Regions from separate parts of the Bacillus sp. YC2 genome, predicted to be linked through region 3. Evidence: riboswitches for the same ligand, from Rfam matches in the RefSeq annotation. Region 3 holds a riboswitch; each other region holds the start of a gene.
The links. A riboswitch is a leader RNA that binds a small molecule or an ion and turns the genes downstream of it on or off. The one in region 3 is predicted to bind S-adenosylmethionine.
Positions count from the first base shown of each region.

Region 1 (2,263 bases), on a different contig from region 3:
TCAATCTGTTCGCTGATCGCGGCTTTTCCGGACAGAAGCCCTTTCTTCAAGACATCAAGTTCAGCTAATTTTTCTTTTGCGTATGACAGTCCGTTCAGCAAATCCTTTTCCAGGTGCTCGTCAGGATGTTTCGCTACCGGGACGTGCAGCAGACTGCTGGAAGGCTGAATCCACAACTCTTCAATATCTGCGTGCTCGAGAATGTCTAAAACCGCATCAAGGCGTTCCTCAGCATCGATCTTCCAAATGTTGCGTCCGTCGATCACACCTGCTGCCAGCACTTTATCTTTCGGGAAGCCGTGCGATTTCAGCTGTTCAAGGTTTCTGCCTTTATCATGCACGAAATCAAGCCCGATGCCTTGTACCGGATAAGAAATCAGTTCTTCGTAAGCATCAACGGAATCAAAATACGTTTGTAAAAGAACATTCAAGCCTGACAGCTCTTTTGTGATTTCTTCATAGAGTTCTTTTGCGGCGCGGACATCCTCAGAAGAAGCTGTCACGAGCGCAGGCTCATCAATTTGAACCCATTTGACGCCTTCTGCTTCAAGCTCTTTCAAAAGCTGGACGTAAAGAGGGACGAGGCGTTTTTGAATGGCTTTCGCTTCTGATTGTTCATAGCCTTTGGCAAGCGTGACAAATGTGAACGGGCCGACGATAACAGGTTTTGTTTCCGCTCCGAATTCTTCTTTGATCCGGCGGTAATCGTCAAGCTGCTTGTTTCTTGTTAAGCGGAATTCCAGGCTTTCGTCATATTCAGGAACGATGTAATGGTAGTTGGTATTAAACCATTTTGTCATTTCACTAGAAACGGCATCTTTTGCGCCGCGGGCAATGGCGAAATATGTATCAACGGGATCGGTAATGCTGCGGAACCTTTTCGGAATCCAGTTAAAGCTGACGGCTGTATCAAGTACGTGGTCATAATGGGTGAAATCAGACACCGGCACAATATCGATATGCTGATCAAGCTGTGTTTTGACCGCGGATAAAAATAATCCGTCAAGTTCCTTAAGGAATGTTTCTTTGTCGGTATTTCCTTTCCAATACGCCTCAAGCGCTTTTTTCCATTCTCTGTTCAAGCCGATTCTCGGAAAGCCCAGATTCGAAGTTTTAATTGTTGTCATTATGTCTCCTCCTTTAGTGAGATGTAACAAAAAAGCCTCTTTCTCATGAGAGAAAGAGGCTTTAACATCAAAAGTCAGCCTCTCTTATCTCTCAGATCACGTCTGATGGAATTAGCACCGTGCCTTAAGAGACAATCGTCTCGGCGCAAAAATCACGCGCCCCATTTCACAATGGTATTACGGTCGGTTGCTGTTGGGGTCAAAAGGCCAATCCCTCGCCCAACTCTCGATAAGAGAAATTATTTTAATTTTTTTGAAAAGTTACATCATTTGTTGGTTATCTTAACAGCTTATGAAGATCGCTGTCAATAGAAAATCTCATATTTTAAAAACTGAATATCTGACAAATGAAGATAACATTATATGAAAAAAATATTATAGAGACAGCAGCTGTGACTGTTCGGCTTTTTCCATCAGCACGTCAGGCGCGTCTAAATAAATAAATCCGTTCCCCGCTAATGTTTTGGCAATATTAAGCGGAAGCGTCCGGCGTACAAGCTGGGCATAAACTTCAGCCTCAGACAGCGTTCGCTGAAAAGCATCTTGTTCAAGCCCTTTAATCAAGGCGAGCGCTCCGCTCACATGCGGGGCTGCCATTGAAGTGCCCGTCAGCTTTCCGTATTTATGATTAGGGAGGGTGGAGAGAATATTTTCTCCTGGAGCGACAAGGTCAATTTCTTTATTTGCGTTTGAAAATTCAGACGATTCTCGAGCTACGGAAACCGATCCGACTGCAATGACTTCGTTGTAAGCAGCGGGATAAGAAAGCTCTTCTGTCCGCTCGTCTCCGTCACCTTCATTTCCTGCTGCGCAGACGACCAGTACGCCGTTTTTCACGGCATTTGTGACGGCTTCTTTCAGCTCCGGCACATCGCTCGGTCCGCCGAGTGACATGGAAATAATATCAGCCTTTTGTTCAACCGCATAATTAATGCCGTTAATAATCCATTCATATTTTCCGCTGCCGTTTTGACCGCCGAGCACCTTGACGATTAACAGGCTTGCCTCTGGCGCAACCCCGGAAATTCCGCCGTTTGCATCATTAGCAGCAATCGTTCCGGAAACATGGGTGCCGTGTCCGTTATAATCGGAAATCGCATCCTCTTTGCCTCCGTCATCATCTGTAAAATTTTTAC
Region 1 is NZ_JAHXDO010000008.1:111,356-113,618, forward strand. It holds gene metE (5-methyltetrahydropteroyltriglutamate--homocysteine S-methyltransferase) at 1-1,127, opposite strand, end outside; SAM riboswitch class I at 1,209-1,363, opposite strand; gene KY305_RS14095 (S8 family peptidase) at 1,503-2,263, opposite strand, start outside.
Region 1: another riboswitch for S-adenosylmethionine. It lies ahead of metE (5-methyltetrahydropteroyltriglutamate--homocysteine S-methyltransferase); the one in region 3 lies ahead of KY305_RS05745 (phosphoadenylyl-sulfate reductase).

Region 2 (2,263 bases), on a different contig from region 3:
TCCTCGGGGTCTGTTCCTGCGCCAGCTCCCATCGTGTAGTTGTAGCCTTCAGATCCGGCTTTGCTGCAAATGGTCCGTTCCAGATTGCTTGCGCCGAGACGATGGAAAAAGCGGCGGTCCATTCCTTCTGCCGCAAGTTTTCCCATATTGCCGTAAAAGCTGCATGGAAGAATGCTTTCTGCTCCTTCTTTTGCAATCAGCTCTTTCCAGTGTGTGCTGATGGTGCTGATGGCCTCGTCCCAAGAAACAGGCTCAAACACAGCTTCCCATTTCGCACCGACACGCTTTAACGGAGTGGATAAGCGCTTGTCATCATAAATGCGTTCGGCCATGTTTCTGACTTTATTGCAAATATTTCCTGATGTGACCGGGTGATCGGGATCGCCCTGTATTTTGATGATCTTGCCGTCTTTTTTTGTAACAAGCAAGCCGCATTGGTCCGGACAGTCTAACGAGCATACCGATTTAAAGACCCCGTTTGGTTGTTCGGCAAAAGAATTCATAGCCCATTTCTCCTCTTTTTGTATATTGTAAGCATTATAACATTTCGAAATTGAACGTCAATTTAGAAAAAAAGTATTGACATCACCGAAAGACTTTTCTATGATGAGTTTATTCTTTTAAACAGACTGACAATTTCATCATTTTATTTTCTATCAAGAGAGGTGGAGGGACTGGCCCTATGAAACCTCGGCAACATTATTGTGCCAATTCCAGCAAGCGTATGCTTGAAAGATAGGAAAGAATGGGTCTATACATGTTTGTGCGCATAAAGCGGATAAAGACAGTATACGAATCTCTTTCCTTCTTTGGGAAAGAGATTTTTTTATGAAAAAATTTATGTGAAAAGGATGTTTTGCACCATGACGGTTTTAATTACCGCACCATATCACAAACAAGGGGTGGATGAGCTGGAAGAGGTGTTCGGCACTGTCGTCTGCCGCTCTTGGAAAAAGCACGGCCGAGCCTATCGGGAAGATGAATTAATCCGGCTGATGGCAGAGACGAATGCGACAGGGCTTATTACCGAACTTGATGACGTAACGGATCGTGTCATTACCGCATCACCAGAGCTTGCCTTCATCGGTGTATGCAGAGGGATGCCGTCTAATGTTGATACAGCTGCAGCAACGAAAAAGGGAATCCCCGTTTTTTTCACGCCGGCCCGCAACGCTCAGGCAGTGGCTGAAATGTTTATCGGAAATGTTATCTCTTTTTTGCGCCACACATACCCGTCAAATCAATGGCTGAAGGATAAAAGGTGGAACGGGGATTATTTACAGGCTTACGTCAAATTCAGGGGGAATGAACTGACCGGAAAAACGGTGGGCCTGCTCGGATTCGGAGCCGTCGGCCAGAAAATCGCCGGGCTTTTGAAAGCCTTTGACTGTAAGGTTTTGTACTATGACCCTTTTGTAGATCATGAAAATCGTCAGTATGAGAAAACATCGATCGAACGGGTATTTTCAGAGAGTGATATTGTATCTGTTCACCTGCCGCGCACAGAAGAAACAATCGGCCTCATAGACGCCGCATATTTTCAGTTGATGAAAAAGGACGCCATTTTTGTCAATACATCAAGAGCGGCAGTGACAGACAGGGAAGATCTTTTGCAGGTGCTTAAAGAACGCCGAATCAGAGGAGCAATTCTTGACGTGTTCTATCATGAACCGCCTGAATCTTCTGATTATGAACTGATCTCCTTGCCGAATGTTTTTGCAACACCCCACTTAGCCGGCGCGACCTTTGAAGTGGAGGATCATCACGTGCGTATACTGAACGACGCGCTTATCAAATGGAAAAAAGAACAAACCTATTCAATACCCACGCTTTATAACAAAAACGAACTTCAAACCGGAGGATAAGAAAAGGGGGCGGCAATTTTGGCAAAACAAAAAGGCTATCTTGTGTTTGACATCGGAACGGGGAATGCCCGGGTCGCGGTTGTGACTGCCGGCGGAGAGGTAACGGCGATTGAAAGGGAAGATATTGAATATGTTACAGATACGCTTTATCCGGACAGCTGCTATTTCTCGCCGGAGGTGTTATGGCGGCAAATCAGCGGGATGGCAAAGCGTGCAATCGCCAATAGCCCCGATATTACATTGATCGGCATCACTTCCACCAGCCAAAGGCAGGGGATCGTTCTTATCAACAGAGACGGAAGAGCATTTCTCGGCTTGCCGAATATCGATAACAGGGGCCGCGAATGGGAAGACAAGATTGATGTAAAGGAAGAAGTGTACCGGCGCACCGGACGCCT
Region 2 is NZ_JAHXDO010000019.1:6,814-9,076, forward strand. It holds gene KY305_RS19035 (molybdopterin oxidoreductase family protein) at 1-503, opposite strand, end outside; SAM riboswitch class I at 651-742, shown strand; gene KY305_RS19040 (2-hydroxyacid dehydrogenase) at 864-1,865, shown strand; gene KY305_RS19045 (FGGY-family carbohydrate kinase) at 1,884-2,263, shown strand, end outside.
Region 2: another riboswitch for S-adenosylmethionine. It lies ahead of KY305_RS19040 (2-hydroxyacid dehydrogenase); the one in region 3 lies ahead of KY305_RS05745 (phosphoadenylyl-sulfate reductase).

Region 3 (2,263 bases):
CGAAGGAAGAGCTGCTGCTTCAAAAACCGCTTTTAGAAACGGTTGTGCATTACAGCAAGATGGCGGATGAGAGCGGGCTTGACGGGGTGGTATGCTCGGTTCATGAGGCAAAAGCCATTTATGAAACGGTCCGCCCGTCATTTCTGACTGTCACGCCCGGCATTCGCATGTCACAAGATACAGCAGACGACCAGGTTCGTGTGGCGACACCCGCTTTCGCACGAGAAAACGGATCATCAGCCATTGTCGTGGGCCGGTCCATTACAAAAGCGAAAAACCCCGTCAAAGCGTATGAATCAATCAAACTGGAATGGGAGGGCGTTAGCCAATGAAACAAGCCATCGCAAAACATCTATTAAACATTAAAGCTGTATTTCTGCGCCCGAATGAGCCGTTTACTTGGGCGAGCGGCATATTATCCCCGATCTATTGCGATAACCGTCTGACACTGTCGTTTCCGGAAGTGAGAAATGATGTGGCAGACGGCCTCAGCAAGCTGTTAAAAGAGCATTTCCCGGAAGCTGAGATGGTCGCGGGAACAGCAACGGCCGGCATTCCGCACGCCGCGCTTCTGGCAGACCGTTTGGATGTGCCGATGTGCTATGTCAGAAGCAAGCCGAAAGCACACGGTAAGGGAAATCAAATCGAAGGCGCCCTCAAAAAAGGGCAAAAAACCGTCGTGATCGAAGACTTAATTTCCACGGGAGGCAGCGTGCTTGAGGCAGCGGCGGCTCTTCAAAGAGAAGGCGCGGACGTTCTCGGCGTCATCTCGATTTTCACATACGGCCTTCCGAAAGCAAGAGAAGCATTTGAGAAAGCAGGCCTGCCGTATTATTCATTAACGGACTATGACACGCTGACGGAAGTGGCGCTGGAAAACGGGACGATTCACTCAGATGACCTCGAAAAGCTGAAAGCGTGGAAAAAGAATCCCGAGTCAAAAGATTGGTTTAAAAAATAAATGAGAGAAAACAGGCCGCAGGGCCTGTTTTTATTATTCCTATCAAAAAACTCGGGTTGACTTCTGTTAGAATTGTGCTAAAATTTAGTACAAATCTAAAAAAACTTATCAAGAGCGGCTGAGGGACTGGACCGATGATGCCCGGCAACCTGCATATCATGCAAGGTGCCGCATCCAGAAAAATGCATAGCATTTTGAAGATAAGGGCTATACCGGGTCACTGTCTTTCATTCCGCTGGATTGAAAGTTTTTTATATGATGAGAATAACAGATTAAGGAAAAGACAACCGGCAGAAAGCAACAGCTGTTTGATTGTCTCCGAGAGGAGGAAAGAAAAAATGTTAACGTATGACACATGGGAAGAGCCGGCGATTACATTTCCGGAAGACGATTCTTATAAGGGTGCGCTGTCAGTCCTGAAATGGGCGTACGGACACTACGGAGATCAGCTCGTTTATGCGTGCAGCTTCGGAATTGAGGGGATCGTTCTGATCGATTTAATTTATAAAGTGAAGAAAGACGCGGAAATCGTTTTTCTTGACACGGGTCTTCATTTTAAGGAAACGTACGAGACGATTGAAAAAGTCAAAGAGCGGTATCCCGGCCTTAACATCATTTTGAAAAAACCAAACCTTTCTCTTGAAGAACAGGCTGAGGCTCACGGGGATAAACTGTGGGAAAGTGACCCTAACCAGTGCTGCTTTATCAGAAAGATTCTGCCGTTAAGAGAAGCGCTGTCGGGGCATCCTGCATGGCTTTCCGGCCTGCGCCGCGATCAAGGTCCGAGCCGGGCAAATACGAATTTCCTGAATAAAGACGATAAGTTTCAATCAATCAAAGTATGCCCGCTGATTCATTGGACATGGAAAGACATCTGGAGATATACATCCAAGCATGAACTGGATTATAACCCCCTTCATGACCAAGGCTATCCGAGCATTGGCTGTGAACCGTGCACCTCTCCTGCATTTACCGCAGAAGATTTGCGCAGCGGCAGATGGAACGGCATGGCTAAAACGGAATGCGGCTTGCATGAATAAGGGAGCTGCGCGATGGAAATAGCCGCAATTTTATTCAGCCTGTTTTTTGCCATGAATATCGGAGCAAGCGGCGCAGCGGCTTCGATGGGAGTCGCTTACGGGTCTGGCGCCGTAAAAAAGAAAACCTTCGCGCTGTTGATATGTGCAGCCGGCGTTCTGTCCGGTGCGATCATCGGCGGGGGAGAAGTGGTCAAGACGATAAGCTCCGGAATCATTCCGGAACAGACGATTACGCTCTCTATTGTCTGCATCATTATCGGAG
Region 3 is NZ_JAHXDO010000002.1:151,638-153,900, reverse strand. It holds gene pyrF (orotidine-5'-phosphate decarboxylase) at 1-332, shown strand, start outside; gene pyrE (orotate phosphoribosyltransferase) at 329-961, shown strand; SAM riboswitch class I at 1,064-1,168, shown strand; gene KY305_RS05745 (phosphoadenylyl-sulfate reductase) at 1,300-2,001, shown strand; gene KY305_RS05740 (sulfate permease) at 2,014-2,263, shown strand, end outside.